2 regions of the Paenibacillus sp. 2KB_22 genome follow, and region 1 is predicted to be linked to the other one. Evidence: riboswitches for the same ligand, from Rfam matches in the RefSeq annotation. Region 1 holds a riboswitch; the other holds the start of a gene.
What was found. A riboswitch is a leader RNA that binds a small molecule or an ion and turns the genes downstream of it on or off. The one in region 1 is predicted to bind thiamine pyrophosphate.

Region 1 (8,316 bases):
CCTTCACTGGAGGAGCATCAGATCAAGTTCCATGTGCAATTGTATCATGGCGAGGTTACAACAGGTCAGATTGATGCTTTTACGCAGCAAGCTTTCGATCTGGATGTTGATCTGATTATTGGTGTCGGTGGCGGTAAAGTGCTCGATCTGTCCAAAGCAGTTGCTGAGCAAGCCCAATTGCCCATTGTAACGGTACCAACGATTGCCGCAACCTGCGCTGCCTGGTCCGCCTTAACCGTGCTCTATGATGAACAGGGCCAATCAGCAGGCTATCGTCCCCTACGCCGTTCGCCTGATCTCGTTCTGGCTGATCCTCATATTCTGGCGAGTGCACCAAGACGATATTTGGCCGCTGGAATCGGTGACACGCTCGTAAAATGGCATGAGTTCGTCGTTAATCTAAGTGGCAACGCCACCAGCCTCACTCTCCGAAACAGCGTCAGCACTGCCAAGCTTGCGCTCGATATTCTTGAAGCGCACGCCATCGATGTCTATGAATCCACCGATACAACCGGTAGTACGCCTCAGTTCCATGATGTTGCCGATGCCATTATTGTGCTCGCAGGCCTTGTGGGCAGCATTAGCGATGGTTCACTTCATGCCGCGATTGCTCATGGGCTGCATGATAGCCTCACCAAATTACCTGAGACACATGCTTCGCTACATGGAGAAAAGGTAGCCTTTGGACTGTTCACCCAGTGGATTCTTGAAGGCAAAGCAGGGGATGAGCTTCATGAGCTGCTCACTCTGTTACATAAGCTGAATCTGCCAATCACTCTTGCCCAGCTCGGCATACAACAACAGCCTCGGGAAGCTGCTGCGCGCATTGCAGCAGGACTACAGCTGCGGGAAGGCAGTACGGCACATCTCTCCTTCGGAGTTAGCACAGCGCAGGTAACCGAAGCCATTCTTCAGGCAGACCGTATCGGCCAAACATTCATAAAATCCAGTCAGTCCAGTGAAAACAGTACATACACCAAGGAGGTTTCCTCCCTATGATTCGTCCAAACCGCCATTACACTCTCCCCTTAACTGCCTTTCTGAGCGCGCTTCTGTTGTTGGTGATTTCCGGCTGCTCTACCGGAACTGACAATCAGGCCGCCGGTACAGGCACAACACCGACAGCGGCATCAGCCGCTTCCAATAATGACGTCACCATTCGGGTTGGTCAGACCGGATGGGGCAATCTCGAACTGGGGCTGAAAGCAGCCGGACTCAATGACACCCCCTATAAAGTCACTTATAACGTTTTTCAGGGAGGTAACCTGATCCTTGAAGCGATGGCTGCCAATCAACTGGACTTTGGTGTAACCAGTGAAATCCCGCCCATTTTTGCATCTCAGGCTGCCAATGGTGGAAGCTTCAAAATTATTGCAGTGCAACAAGGCAGCACCTTAAATCAGGAGGTCGTTGTTCCCAAAGGTTCATCTATCAAATCGGTTGCCGATCTGAAAGGCAAGAAAGTGGCTTTCGTCAAAAATACAACGGCCCACTATTTCCTGCTCAAAATGCTTGAGGAAGCCGGATTAACCTGGAGTGACATCAGTCCGGTCGAACTTACAACAGCAGATGGACTCAGCGCCCTAATTAGCGGGAAAGTGGACGCCCTTGCCAGTTACGGCAATGCCATCATCTCTGCACATCAGAATGAAGCAACAACGCTCGCTAGCGCCAGAGATATCTTGTCAGGCAGCTTCCTTGTTGCCGCTTCCGATCAGGCCATTGCGAATGAGGAACAGAAAAAGGCCCTTGCCGATTATCTGGAGCGAATCAACAAATTCAATGATTGGGCTCGTGCCAATAAGGACGCATGGGCTCAAATTACAGCAGACAATACTCACCAACCGTTGGAGCAAGCCCTTAAAACCTACACGGATGGAGAAGCACAACGCACAACACGTATTGTTGCCATTTCTGACGAAGCCATCAAGTCCGAACAGGACGTAGCGGATACGTTTCAGCAAGCGGGGATTTTTGACCAGGCAGTCGATGTGAGCACATTCTGGAGTGATGTACTTCAAGATCAGCTTCCAGCTCCAGCTAGCCAATAACGAAAGAAGCAAGGAGGTAGGCATAACGTGCGGTCCAACACCTTTAACCGGGCATGGTTTAACCAATTCATTCCTTTTGTTGTACCACTACTCATTCTGGCTCTATGGCAATGGCTTACTGCATCCGGAGTTGTTGCAGCCAATATTTTGCCCCGTCCCGCTCAGGTACTGGAGGCCTTCATTCGTTTGCTTCGAAACGGTGAGTTATTGAACAATATCAGTATTAGCGCCAAGCGGGCTTTGGGAGGATTCCTCATTGGTGGGGGGCTGGGTTTCCTGCTGGGGGTACTGAACGGCATCTCCTCCCTTGCGGAAAAGATCGCCGATTCCTCGGTGCAGATGATCCGCAATATTCCACATCTGTCCTTGATCCCCCTCGTTATTGTGTGGTTCGGAATCGGAGAAGAAGCCAAATTATTTCTCGTTTCCCTGGGGGTGTTCTTTCCGGTATATCTGAATACGTTCCACGGCATACGTTCGGTCGATCCCGGTCTGATTGAAATGGGCAAAGTATATGGCCTCAGCCGTTGGTCCCTTTATAAGGACATTATCCTGCCTGGTGCATTGCCTTCCATTCTGGTGGGCATTCGCTATGCACTTGGCATCATGTGGCTGACACTCATCGTAGCCGAGACGGTTGCGGCGGATGCCGGGATTGGATACATGGCGATGAACGCGCGGGAATTCATGCAAATGGACGTAATTGTCTTAAGCATTCTGCTATATGCCCTGCTGGGCAAGCTGTCCGATACCATCGCCAAATGGCTGGAACGGCGCTGGCTGCGCTGGAACCCAGCTATATCCCGCAAGTAAAGCCAAAGGAGCGTGAATGAATCCATGAGCACAAGTCAGATCAGCCCCTTTCTTCAAGTGGATGGGGTACAGAAATCATATGATCAGCGCACGATTCTATCCGACATCAACGTCAGTGTAAGAAAAGGGGAGTTTGTAGCTATCGTTGGACGAAGCGGCTGTGGCAAAAGTACGCTGTTACGTCTGATCGCCGGGCTGGAACCCCCCTCTTCCGGAAGCATTATGCTGGGTAACAGAAAGCTTGGCACTACAGCACCTGAGACACGATTTCTGTTTCAGGAAGCCCGGCTGCTGCCTTGGAAATCCGTGCTCGACAATGTACGGCTGGGCATCCCCGACAAGAACAAGGAGGATGCACGCCAGTCGCTTCGCAATGTAGGACTTGAAGAGCGTGAAGGTGACTGGCCAGGAGTATTATCAGGCGGGCAAAAACAACGTGTCGCCTTGGCACGGGCACTCGCGAGTCATCCGCGATTATTGCTGCTGGATGAACCGCTCGGTGCATTGGATGCATTGACCCGTATTGAGATGCAGCGTTTAATCGAACGCTTGTGGGTAGAAGAAGGTCTGACTGTCATTCTGGTCACGCATGATGTCAGTGAGGCGGTGGCGCTGGCTGACAGGGTGCTGTTAATTGAGGACGGTCATATAACGATGGATACCCGAATTACGCTGGAGCGGCCACGCGTTCGGGACAGCGGGTTTGCTCATTTTGAAAATCTGATTCTGAATCGGTTGTTGACTCCTCCACAAGAAACAGCACAGCAGATTGCCCAGAAACAGATATCATTCTCGATCTAATTCTATTGGAAAGAAGGTATGATCATGCAATCCCTTTCACCTGTTCCCTCTCCTCCTGTCAAAGACCTGTTAAATCAAATTCCAGCCTATACACCTGCCAAATCCATGGAACAGATTCGGCGGGAGCTGGGACTGGAAAGTGTAGATCGACTCGCAGCGAACGAGAATCCGTTTGGATCTTCTCCCCTGGCAGCGGAAGCGGTCAGATCGCTCGGCTCCGATCTTTTGGCACAATACCCCGACGGTTCCAGCCAACTGCTGCGTGATAAGCTTGCGGAGCGGCTGGGTGTGCGTACCTCCCAACTGGTATTTGGCAGTGGATCATTCGAGCTCCTGACCCTGACCGCCCAAGCATATCTTAATCCCGGCGAGGAATCACTCATTCCGGTCCCCTCCTTTAATTGGTATAAGGGTGCTACGCTACTGGCAGGCGGGGTCATACATGAAGTACCTTTGGTCAACCATTCGCTGGACCTGGAGGAATTCCGGCAACGGATTAATGCTTCTACCCGAATTATTTGGCTGTGCAATCCGAATAATCCGACCGGAACCATTTTCACGGCAGATGCCCTGCTGGGTTTACTCGAACACGTTCCTTCCCATGTCGTGGTTGTCCTGGACGAAGCGTATTATGAATTCGCGGAAAGTGAAGATTATCCGGATACGGTTAAGCTGCTGGAGCAGTACAATAATCTGATTATTTTACGGACCTTCTCCAAAATATATGGACTTGCCGGCCTACGAATCGGATATGGCATCGGGAATGAAAGCATCATTGAAGGCATTAACCGGGTCAAGCTGCCCATAAGTCTGACAGCCACATCCCAAGCCGCTGCTTCGGCCAGTCTGGACGATCATGAATTTGTCTCTCATTGCCTGGATTACAATCGTCAGGGACGGGAAACGTTAATGCAAACCTTTGATCAGTGGAAATTACCCTATATCCCTTCCGAAACGAATTTCATCATGGTTGATCTGTTGCAGGATAGTGGCCCGATTACCCAAGAATTGTTGAACAGAGGCATCTCTGTCCGCGGCGGTACCGAATTCGGTATGCCTACCTGGCTTCGGATTACGATTGGCACGCCTGAGCAGATTGTCCGTCTGATCGGTCAGCTTGATTCGCTGTTACATTCAAGCGGTTAGAATCCTGGGTTACTTTTCTAACTTACAGTACTCACATTCTTTCCGAGCGCCCCCTTTACATTCCACTTGCATGTGATATATGCTGAACACACAACTGCATATCTTGAACATTGCACTAGGGGAGCCTTACGGCTGAGACGAATCGAATGATTCGGACCCTTTGAACCTGATCTGGATCATACCAGCGGAGGGAAGTGGAGCGGCCTTTCAGTAAGCGGATTTTTTCATGTTGATGATGAAATTTAATGTGAATTGAACTTACAGACCCACTCATTTCTCCGGAAATGGGTGGGTCTTTTTCGCGTTCTGCGGGCAGATCAGAAGAGTGTAATTAAAGATCCCGCAGTTTGAAGTTGAATTTGGAATAACAAGGGGGAACAGAACGAGATGGATAATAACATAACCATTCACAACATGAGCTACGCTTTCCCGGGAAAAAGGGATTCCCCCGTGCTCTCCAATGTGTCGATGCGTGTAGCCAACGGCGAATTCGTCTCGCTCATCGGCTCTAGCGGCTCCGGTAAAAGCACCCTTTTCAAGCTGCTGGCAGGCCTGCTTGAGCCAACCCATGGAACCATAGAAATTCCTTGGGTCTCTGAAGGAAAGCGACTGGGGCAGGTGGCCTACATGCCACAAAAGGACCTCCTGTTATCCTGGCGAACCGTCATGGAGAATTGCATGCTCCCTGCTGAACTTGCTCCAGAGCGGCAGGATAAGGGAAGAATTCGAGCGGATATTCTGGCAGGGCTCGACAGATTTGGCTTATCCGGCTACGCGCATGCTTACCCGGACGAGCTGTCGGGTGGCATGCGCCAGCGTGTCGCGCTGCTTCGTACTTTGCTGACAGGTGGCCAACTCATGCTGCTGGATGAACCATTCGGCGCACTCGATGCCTTAACCAAGCGGGAGATGCATCGCTGGCTGCTGGAGCTCTGGGAAGGCCTGGGCAAAACCGTGTTGTTTATTACGCATGACATTGAAGAGGCCCTGCTGCTCAGTGATCGGATTATCCTGTTAACTCCGGGGCGCCAAGGCCAACAGCTACAGGATTTGATGGTACCTTTGCCACGTCCAAGACATTCGGACATGATCTACGAACCGGCGCTCGTTCAGATGAGACGACGACTGGAGGAACAATTGCATGCGAGAAGGTAACTTGGGAGACTGCATGAAGGATAACGTAAGGCGTTGGCTTGCCCGTTATGGTCTGTTTCTTTGGCTCATGCTCTTGCTGCTTGTCTTCTGGGAGTGGATTGTGCGTATGGGATGGGTGCCCTCCTTCATCATTCCAGCCCCAACGGCGATTGCCAGCTCCCTGTATGAGCATCGCTACCTCCTGCTGGCTACACATCTGCCTGCTACCTTGATGGAGGTTGTCGTTGGTTTTGGCTTGTCCATTGGTGCCGGAATTGCACTTGCAACTGGTATGCATATGAATCGGTCGACTGAAAAAGCGTTATATCCCTTCATCGTAATCAGTCAGACGATCCCGCTGATTGCCCTGTCCCCCGTCTTCATCCTATGGTTTGGCTACACGCTGTGGAGCAAAGTCGCGGTGGTATTCCTAATCGCATTCTTCCCCATTGTGGTGAGTACCTACGATGGCCTTCGCCAAGGCGATCCAGAGCAGCGTGAACTGCTGCTCACCATGGGTGCCAGCAAGTGGGATATTTTTTGCAAACTCCAGGTTCCACTTGCACTTCCCTCTTTTTTCTCGGGGCTAAAGTTGTCTGTGGTGTACTGCGTGGTTGGTGCAACGATTGGCGAATGGCTCGGTGGCAGCAAAGGTCTCGGATACTTCAGCCGCCGCATGTCCAGCAACATGAACACGGACGCGATGTTCGCCGCTATTGTGCTGTTATCCCTGCTCGGGATCGTTTTGTTTGTATTAATTGCCTGGCTGGAGAAACGGTTTGGCACACGCCGTCATGGAGGCAAAAGAAAGACCGGATAATCTTCGAGAGTGAACCCGATTTAATGATAGGAAGTATGATTTCCAAACACTTTTTTCACATATCAGCAGTTATGTTTCAGTCATCACGTTGTCCGTTAACATCCTGCTGTTCATTTCCTACAAACCTTAACCAATGAAATGAGGAACTTCCATTATGAATAACAAACGCATATACTCCCTGCTCCCTATGATGCTCATAATCCTGTTGCTGATTGTTAGCGGATGCAGCCCCGCGGGCACCAGCCAAAATACGCCAACAACAGATTCCGCAACCAACGCACAGCAAACAGATCCGTCTACAACAGAACCAGCATCAGACACCAAAGATAAACTGTCCATCATGCTCGACTGGTACCCGAATGCAGTACATTCCTTCATCTACGTTGCTCAGGAAAAAGGGTACTTTGCAGACCAAGGTCTGGATGTCGAAATTCAGATGCCAGCGGATACTAATGATTCACTCAAACTTGTTGCTGCCGGTAAAATTGATCTGGCCCTAAGCTACCAGCCCCAAATTTTGCTCGCGCGTGGCGAGAACATTCCTGTACGTTCGATTGCTGCTGTTGTTCGGCACCCGCTTGTTCATCTGTTGACCGAAGCCAATGGCAACGTGAGTTCACCCAAAGATCTTGACGGAAAAACTGTCGGTTATTCTTCGATTCCGCTGTATGAAGCGATGGTACGTACGATGATTAGCCACGATGGTGGCAACCCGGATAACATGAATCTGGTCGATGTTGGATTCGATCTGATTCCTTCCCTGGCTTCCGGACAGGCGGATGCGATTATGGGTGGTTTTATTAACCATGAACAATTGATTTTGGAGAAAGAAGGCCATGCCATGAAATCCATTAACCCTGTCGACTATGGCGTACCTGATTATTATGAATTGGTCCTGACCGCAAGTGAAGCTGGCATTCAAGCAAAAAAACAACAGCTTACCCGGTTCGTCAAAGCGATTCAGGAAGGACAAAAATATGTGACTGAGCATCCACAGGAAGCCTTGAATATTCTGCTGGCTCATGAGAATGAAACGTCTCCGCTTGACCCGGAGATCGAAACCAAAAGCCTGGCTATTCTACTGCCACTTATGAATGAAGACGGTCAGAAGTTTGGTCGGCAGGAAATGGAGTCGTGGGAGAATGTACGTGCATGGCTCGTTACAACTGAATTGATTCCGGATTCGGTGAAAGCCGAGGATGCGTTTATTAATCTGCAAGGAGAGTAAGTAAAGTAGAGCAACGTGAATGAAGCGAAAGTGACTAAAAGAAAGGGATCGGAAACTAAGAGGAATGAAAGAAAAGTTAGCAAGACCGTTGCGTTAGGGGCATCAAGGTTTGCGAGATGTAAAAGGTTTCCGAAAGGGAATTAGCTGGAGCAAGCTTTGGAGCATCAGAATTTTTAGCAATCCTAAGTGGCTTGATGTGAATTAGGGAGCTTGTTGGTATGCATTTGGGTGGCATGATATGTGTTTGGATGACATGATATGCAATCAGGTACCTTGTATGCGTTTGGATGGCATGGTATGCGATCGAGTACCTTGTATGCGTT
Region 2 (8,316 bases), on a different contig from region 1:
GAAAAATTTACACGTTGGCCTATTTCAATTTTGGCTCTTTTTGGTTTACAGATGAGACCGTTTCTCATATAATTTATGTAACCAAGTTTCATGTGATGAAACATGAGGAGGGCATTATGCCATGGAAGATCGTAAGTTAACCGTCCGGGCTGTGGAACGGGCGCTGGATATATTATTATGTTTTACCACACGCAGTGATCTGGGGCTCACCGAGATTGCCAGCCAGATCGGCCTGCACAAAAGTACAGTGCACCGTTTGATGGCTACACTGGAGGATCGAGGGTTCGTAATCCGCGATGCAGCAACAGAGAAGTATCGACTTGGCATCCGAATCTGGGAGCTGTCGGCTCATATGTCTCGCAGTGATGATCCCGCTATTCTGCTGCTGCCTGCGATGGAGCGACTGAGAGATCGATTGGGGGAGACGGTAAGTCTGTACTTGCGTGATGGGAGTGAAAGGATACGGATTCAAGCTGTGCAAAGTGATCAGGCGATTCGCCGAGTCGCTCCCGTTGGTGTTAGACTTCCGCTGTCTGTGGGCGCTTCCAGCAAAGTCTTGATGGCGTTTGCCACGGATGAGGATCGTGAGGAACTGATGAACGGGCCGGAATGGCCGGTGTTTATTGATCCGGCGGTGTATTTGGCGCAAATGGGAGATATCCGGGATAACGGATATGCGACGAGTTATGAGGAGCGTGAGCCGGGAGCTGCCGCGGTATCTGTACCTATTATGGATCGTAGAGGCAATATTGCGGCTGCCCTCTCGGTCTCAGGGCCTGTTAGTCGACTCTCGCAGGAGACATTGCATGAATACGCACCGGTGCTAAAGGAAGCTGCTACGCAGATGGGGCTCATGCTATCCTGATGTTGATGTAAGGTTTTTCTCCAATTGAGTTGGTGTTCTGGAATATAAAGGTTGTTTTTATGTTCCGGTTGCGCTACTCTGTAATGGACGGCCCAGCGGGGCCAGCTTTATTGAATATGAACGGCGGCTTATGTATGCCGCAACTTTTAACGTTACTGGGGGAGTCCGAATTGTCCGGACTGAGACGGAATCGCATGAGATTCCGGACCCTTAGCACCTGATCTGGATCATACCAGCGTAGGGAAGTAATCGGCGATATGACCACAACCACCACATGTGTGACTCTTGCAGAACTCCGTTATGGAGCTGCAACCAGGAGCATTATTGGTGATGGACATTAAAGTCGGTTCCTTAGGGGACTGGCTTTTTTTATATACAGTGAACGGGCGAGATAATACACATTCCATGGACTGCTTTTTCAATAACCTGCGAAAGTGGGCTTGGATGAAGAGAGATGCTATCACAGGTTCATGATCTGTGGTACCCTCCGTTCTGTCGTTAACTGTACATGAATAATGTCTCCGCTGGTCTGGTAAAGGATCGCTCTTTCTTCTCTGCGCTCTGCATGATTTGGGATAGGTGTGTAAGCGAGCAATGATGCTACCAACCAAACCAAGCGAACGAACACGGAGGAGGAGACGAGTAAACATGAGTATTGGAAATCAAACGGGACAACAAGCGATGGAACAGGAACATAACGGTCAGCAGGTGGAAAAAGAAACAGGAGCGGCCGGACGGGTTCAGCCCTTTCCGGGCAGCCGCAAAGTCTACATTCAGGGCTCACGGTCGGACATTGCTGTACCGGAACGTGAGATAGCCCTTCATGACACGAATACTCCCCAAGGGGTGGAGCATAACGAACCGCTGCGTGTCTACGATACGAGCGGCCCCATGACCGATCCCGCATTTCATGCGGATATCCGTGCAGGTCTGCCAGCCCTGCGCACCCGTTGGATCACAGAGCGCGGCGATGTTGAAGCTTATCAGGGCCGTACGGTTAAACCGGAGGATAACGGACTAAAACCCGACGGAAAGAGAGCCAGCACCGAAGAGTACCCTGGATTACGTGGCAAACCACTGCGGGCACAGCCAGGACGCTGTGTGACCCAGATGCATTACGCGAGGCAGGGAGTCATTACATCAGAGATGGAGTTCGCCGCCATTCGTGAGGGCGTGGAACCGGAATTTGTACGGCAGGAGCTGGCGAGTGGACGGGCGATTCTGCCATCCAACATCAATCATCCAGAGAGTGAGCCAATGTTGATCGGTCGTCATTTTCACGTGAAGATCAATGCCAACATTGGTAATTCTGCCGTATCCTCTTCCATCGAGGAAGAGGTCGAGAAGATGACTTGGGCGGTACGCTGGGGATCGGATACCGTGATGGATCTGTCCACAGGTAAAAACATTCATACTACCCGGGAATGGATCATCCGCAATTCACCTGTGCCGATTGGCACGGTGCCGCTGTATCAGGCGCTGGAGAAGGTGAATGGCGAGGCTGAAGCGCTGACCTGGGAATTATACCGTGACACGCTCATTGAGCAGGCAGAGCAGGGCGTGGACTACTTTACGATTCATGCAGGCGTGCTGCTGCGTTATATCCCAATGACCGCCAAGCGCATGACAGGCATTGTGTCCCGGGGCGGTTCCATTATGGCAGCATGGTGCCTGGCACATCATCAGGAGAATTTTTTGTACACTCATTTTGAAGAAATCTGCGAGATTATGAAAAGGTATGATGTGGCGTTCTCGCTGGGAGATGGACTACGTCCAGGCAGTATCTACGATGCCAATGACGAAGCACAGATGGCGGAACTGGCTACGCTCGGGGAACTGACGCAGATCGCGTGGAAGCATGATGTGCAGGTAATGATCGAAGGCCCGGGTCATGTACCGATGCACAAGATCAAAGAGAATGTGGACCTACAGATGGAGATATGCCAAGAGGCACCGTTCTACACACTTGGGCCGCTAACGACCGATATTGCCCCGGGATACGATCATATTACGTCCGCCATTGGTGCGGCTATGATTGGCTGGTTTGGCACGTCCATGCTCTGTTACGTCACGCCAAAAGAACATCTGGGCCTGCCCAACAAGGATGATGTACGGGAAGGGGTTATTGCCTACAAGATTGCAGCTCATGCTGCCGATCTGGCGAAAGGTCATCCGCGTGCTCAGCGCCGGGATGATGCATTGTCCAAGGCGCGCTTCGAGTTCCGCTGGAGAGACCAGTTCAACCTGTCACTGGACCCGGAACGGGCTTTATCCTACCATGATGAGACGCTGCCGGCAGAAGGAGCCAAAGAAGCTCATTTCTGCTCGATGTGCGGACCAAAGTTCTGCAGCATGCGCATTACGCAGGACATTCGTGCCTTTGCGGCAGATAAAGGATTGTCCGAGAATGAGGCTGTAGCAGCGGGCATGCAGGAAAAGGCTGAGGAATATCGGACACGGTCCTAGGCGCTGGTTCAGCTTAACCTTGGCAGTCTGACATCGTTTGAAGGGGAGAATACTGCTATCATGTCGTATTTTTCTCTTATTGATCAGCTTCATAATACTTTTTATCAGTATTATGGTTGATTGTCTAGCAGATGTTTAATAAAATGAATGTAAGTAAACACCAATAAGAGTAGCCAGGCCAATGGCTACTCCTGCACAGCATTTGCGGTGGGTATTCCTCCGAGTGCAGCAAGTTCAGATGAAGTGACCCGTCAGGCCGTCAACCTGTGGCGGGTCACTTCTTTTTACGATCGATGTATGTCAGGAGCGCAATAATTAACATCGCGAACACGATTACGTCGTTAAAAGAGAAGTTCATAGGATCACCTCCCACTGGAGGCAAGCCTATTTCCCACCACAAATTGGCTGTACAAAGTGATTATACCATTTGAAATGCTCTTGTTCGAGAGCATTTTTATTTTGCAAAGGAGCCTACATACTGGTTTTCACATGTTTTTAGTGATTGTAATATGTCACTCCAAATCAGCTACTACTGTCGAGCCACGCCCAAATTCCTCTCCAAATACGCCGCAAGCAATGCCAGCGGACTATGGATCGCAATGCCCGTGTCTGCTGTAACCTGAGCAGCTGCGGGAGCCATAGACAGTTGGGCTGCCACTACCGCTTTACCCGGATACTGCTCAGCAATCTGCTGTAATCCCTCACGTACCGCTTCGAGATACCCTTGCTGATCTCCACGCATAATCAACTCAAACGTCCCAGGGATACACACAGCTTCCGTCTGAGATGCCTTGGCAACGTGTGGCTGCCCATTCTCATCCGCTTGCTGTAACGCCTGATTCACCCGTGCCATCGTTCCTTCAATGGTTGCCGGGTTGGTGAACACGATGATGTAATCTCCCGGTACTCGCCGCATCTCCTGCAATAGCGGATCATCTATGCCGATCACAGGCACAGGAACCTGTGTGGATTCCTGCTCCAGTACTGTCGCAAACAGGGTACACGTGACCAGAATGGCATCGGCATGACACTCGGCGATCCATCGGAGCGTCTGGGCTACTTTCTCGTGGATGAAGACATCGGAAAAGTCAGCGTCATGTTTAAGACGATCCAGACCTGGATCGACGTAATGGACCAATTCAACTTCATAAGCAGCAAGCGTCTCTTCAATTAAAGCGATGTTGGAATAATGAGCGTGAAAACAACCGATGGTGATCATGTGCTAAATCCCCTTTTCCAGTTCGTATGTGTCATGGATCTCATAGATATTTAAACCATTATAGAAACATGTCTGAGAACTGTACAGTTGTTCGCTGCTCAACGCCAATAACCGCCCTCCCGCCAAGCTGCGGAAAGACGGTTCATAACCGGACTGGCAATCGTCCGGCTTTCATTTTATCTAAGGGAAGGAGAAGCATTTTTCTTCGCCATTTTTTGCTGTAAAATTTCATGAAAGGATAGACCTTGAGTGTTCTCATTCTCCTTTTTAGGAGCAGTGGTCGCCGTGTTGCGCGGATATTGGTGATGGTACGGGATCATTTGCTGAATAGGCATTTGGATCATCTTGGTTCCTCCTTTGAAACATTTTTTTGAATTATGTATTTCGACTGGTTACCATGCCAGGTGCGCATATAGGTACATGTGACTTGTTAGACGAAATAGAAGAGTTTAAGGCGTAATTCCAATTGGATTGTAGTGATTTTACCCCGTATTCGGGAGATGTAAACGGTTTTAGGGAAATTCAGGAGTAAAGGACCTGATTTGAAAGGTTTTGTGTGGGAGGATAGCAATGGTTGTTATGTGAATAGTCCCAATTTTAAGGAAGTCAATGGTACCCGCTTATGAGGCATATTGTCTGGTTGAATAGGTAGGTTACATGCTAACTAACTTGGTACTATAGACGGTTGTATCATGGGATGAACATCAAAAAAACTGCCGATCGAACTCGGCAGCTTGCATGATATACAGAAGGATGCGATGAAACTTTAATCCTGTCTGAGGTGGTATAGTCTTGGCTTTATCTACTTTGACGAACAGCGATGTATATGTCCACTTGTACACTTTCGGGATTCAGGCTGCGTTCATCATACAATTCAAAATCCCCGGTGAACGTACGATCACTTTGTTTGTCCCATGCCCACACGGCTCCCCATGCTTCGCCAACTACCTCTGCCATTGGCCCTTTTCTGGAAGTGAATACGGCGTAAGTTGCAGGCGGGAGCAGAGTGTCGTCCAATCCTTCAGGTAATGATTCCTCTGAACTGACCTCATGCCCTACCAGTATGGTGTACTCTCCGGTTATGCCATCGGTGTAATCTGTGTAACAGCCATAGCGGGCAGCTTCGGGTGCAGGGAGGTGCTCTGAGGCAAAATAATTGTTCCAGAGTCCCTGAATACAGCCTTTGCCACTAATCTCAATGGCATTGGTTGTGCGGGCGGATATGCCGGCCAGACGTTTGCCTGGGAGTGTGACATAACGAACGGGCTGGGCAGATAACGATTGAGTTGTTGTAACCTGACCCGGTATAGCAGAAGTGGCAGAGTTTTCAGCTGGAGATACTTCGTGTTGATCCGTTGTATTCGTGCGCCAACGTTTCAAAAAAGGAAGCTGATTACGCAGCATCGAACGAGCGGATTCCTCATCCATGCCCTCGTCCTTCAGAATGGCGGTGCACATCTCCGTCATGCCTTCGATTGAAATACCGGGCTGCGCGAACTTCCCATCCTTGTAACAATAGATACAGTACTCACGGGTTGTGCCTCCATCTGCCTCCGTTCCGAATTGGGCAGGGGTGGTGAGTGGCATGCCGCAGCTTTGACATACAGTAACGTTCATCTTTTATTCCTCCTTGGGTATATATGCAACTTCAACCTGAACATATTTGAAGTATACGGGGAGGAACTGGACAGCTGTCTGTCAGGTTTGAGCGGAGGTTTTATAATTTTGAACAATTTGTTCGGCTATACGGCACACATTATCCCGAATATGCAAGGGTTCCAACACCTCAACATCCGCCCCAAAGCCCAAGATGAAGCCGTACAGCCAGTTATCTTCTGGAAAAGCGACCTGGCTGATATAATAGCCGTTCCCGTCAGGCAATACATTTTCAATACCGAACCATTCCTCCGCAAGATGATGGATACGGGCATGGAATCTCAGGGTAATCCCAATCTGGTTGTCTGGCCGGCTCCATTCCTGCTGCCACGGCCGGTCTTGAAGGTTGATGGATTTTCGTTCAAAGTGCTCTGTAGCAAGAGAGACGTCTTTCATACGAACCAGCTTGAACATGCGGAATTCATTTCGTTCATGGCAAAAAGCATACAGATACCACGCGTGCCTCTTCAGTACAAGCGTGTGGGGTTCAACCGTACGATAGGTCTGTGCGCCTTCGGCGCTGCAATAGGCGAAATAAATGCATTGAAGCTGATCGATTCCCTGATCAATAACTTTTAATTTCTGTTGCAGCGCTTCAGGGTGCGTCCACGTTGAATGATCCACGATGAATCGGTGCGTGCTGGCTTGAAAATCTTCATTTTTGGCTTCCGGAACGATACTACTTAGCTTCTCCACCAGCAGTTCACGTGCAGCATTTGTATGTGAGGTGGATATACTGCGCAGGGCGGTGACGATGGAAACAAGATCCTTGTCGGTTAACAGATTGCGATCCAGACGATACCCTTCCGCCAGACCGATGCCTCCGCTTGCTCCCTGATAGGTCACGACGGGAATCCCGGCTTGTCCCAATGTGTCGATATCCCGATAGATCGTCCGGATGGAAACTTCAAACATATCGGCCAGGTCTTTTGCCTGTAATCGCCCCCGGTTGATAAGCAGTACAACGATGGCTAACAAACGCTCCAGTTTCATAGCTACCTCTTCCTTTTTTTATTTGTGTTTATATAAATGGGCTATTTCTTTTACACTTTAACGGAGAGGGCAGAAAAAACCTGAAAAAGCGAAGCGTTCGCCTTTATCACCGGATTTTCCCCTTTGAAAGAGGGAATCAAAAAATCTGGGGATAACAGCGATTGGAAGGTTATTCTGTCATCGGAGTGAACTGTGTAAAACTTTTGTCCAACTTATATAACATTGCTTTCAATTGTTTATCTTGTACTTATCTGTTAGATTCATAGGTGTTATATTGCTCAGCATCCCATATAGGAGTGAAATAAGCAATGAAGCGAATTACGATTCTGATTGCGGACGATGAAGTAGAGATCGCGGATCTGGTGGCTTTACATTTACAAAAAGAAGGCTATCATACCGTCAAGGCATCTGACGGACAGTCGGCACTACAGGCGATTCAGACACATGCCATTGATTTGGCCGTACTGGACATTATGATGCCGGGTATGGACGGGTACGAGGTGACTCGTAAAATACGGGAGCAGCATCATTTTCCGATCATTTTCCTGAGTGCCAAAACCTCGGACATGGATAAAATTACGGGGCTGGTAATGGGTGCCGATGATTATATGACCAAACCGTTTAACCCGATGGAGCTTGTAGCACGCGTGAATTCTCAATTGCGGCGTTCATTGCAATTTAGCCAGTCCACAGCGGCGGTTCAGCGCTCGATTCTGGAAAAGGGCGGACTTGTCATTGTACCGGAGCAGCATAGCGTGACGCTTTACGGTAAACCGCTGGAGTTAACACCGAAGGAATTTGATATTTTAGTGTTGCTCGCGGGCAATCCGAAACAGGTCTTTAGCGCAGAAAGCATTTTTGAAAAGGTATGGGGAGAGGCTTATTTCGAAAGTGGCAATACCGTTATGGTACATATTCGGACGCTGCGCAAGAAGCTCGGAGAAGATGTGGACAAGAACAAGTTTATTAAAACCATCTGGGGCGTGGGGTACACGTTCAATGACTAAACGCAGAAGCTTTCGCACAACGATGATTATGCTGGTCGGTCTGAGCATGCTGTCTTCTGGCGCCGTAACATTTATCGTGTACAGGCTGTTGCAGATGTATTATGCAGGGG

Region 2: linked by a shared signal. The riboswitch ahead of thiC (phosphomethylpyrimidine synthase ThiC) and the one ahead of AB4111_RS26445 (ABC transporter ATP-binding protein) in region 1 are both predicted to bind thiamine pyrophosphate.

Annotation. Positions count from the first base shown of each region.
Region 1 covers NZ_JBFRHG010000006.1:238,644-246,959, forward strand. The annotation lists gene AB4111_RS26420 (iron-containing alcohol dehydrogenase family protein) at 1-999, shown strand, start outside; gene AB4111_RS26425 (ABC transporter substrate-binding protein) at 996-2,051, shown strand; gene AB4111_RS26430 (ABC transporter permease subunit) at 2,079-2,864, shown strand; gene AB4111_RS26435 (ATP-binding cassette domain-containing protein) at 2,889-3,665, shown strand; gene hisC (histidinol-phosphate transaminase) at 3,690-4,811, shown strand; TPP riboswitch at 4,919-5,021, shown strand; gene AB4111_RS26445 (ABC transporter ATP-binding protein) at 5,199-5,966, shown strand; gene AB4111_RS26450 (ABC transporter permease) at 5,953-6,765, shown strand; gene AB4111_RS26455 (ABC transporter substrate-binding protein) at 6,920-7,993, shown strand.
Region 2 covers NZ_JBFRHG010000010.1:51,819-60,134, forward strand. The annotation lists gene AB4111_RS29325 (IclR family transcriptional regulator) at 122-865, shown strand; TPP riboswitch at 1,013-1,126, shown strand; gene thiC (phosphomethylpyrimidine synthase ThiC) at 1,547-3,331, shown strand; gene AB4111_RS29335 (aspartate/glutamate racemase family protein) at 3,861-4,550, opposite strand; gene AB4111_RS29340 (hypothetical protein) at 4,727-4,894, opposite strand; gene AB4111_RS29345 (zinc ribbon domain-containing protein) at 5,349-6,167, opposite strand; gene AB4111_RS29350 (helix-turn-helix transcriptional regulator) at 6,249-7,199, opposite strand; gene AB4111_RS29355 (response regulator transcription factor) at 7,508-8,206, shown strand; gene AB4111_RS29360 (HAMP domain-containing sensor histidine kinase) at 8,199-8,316, shown strand, end outside.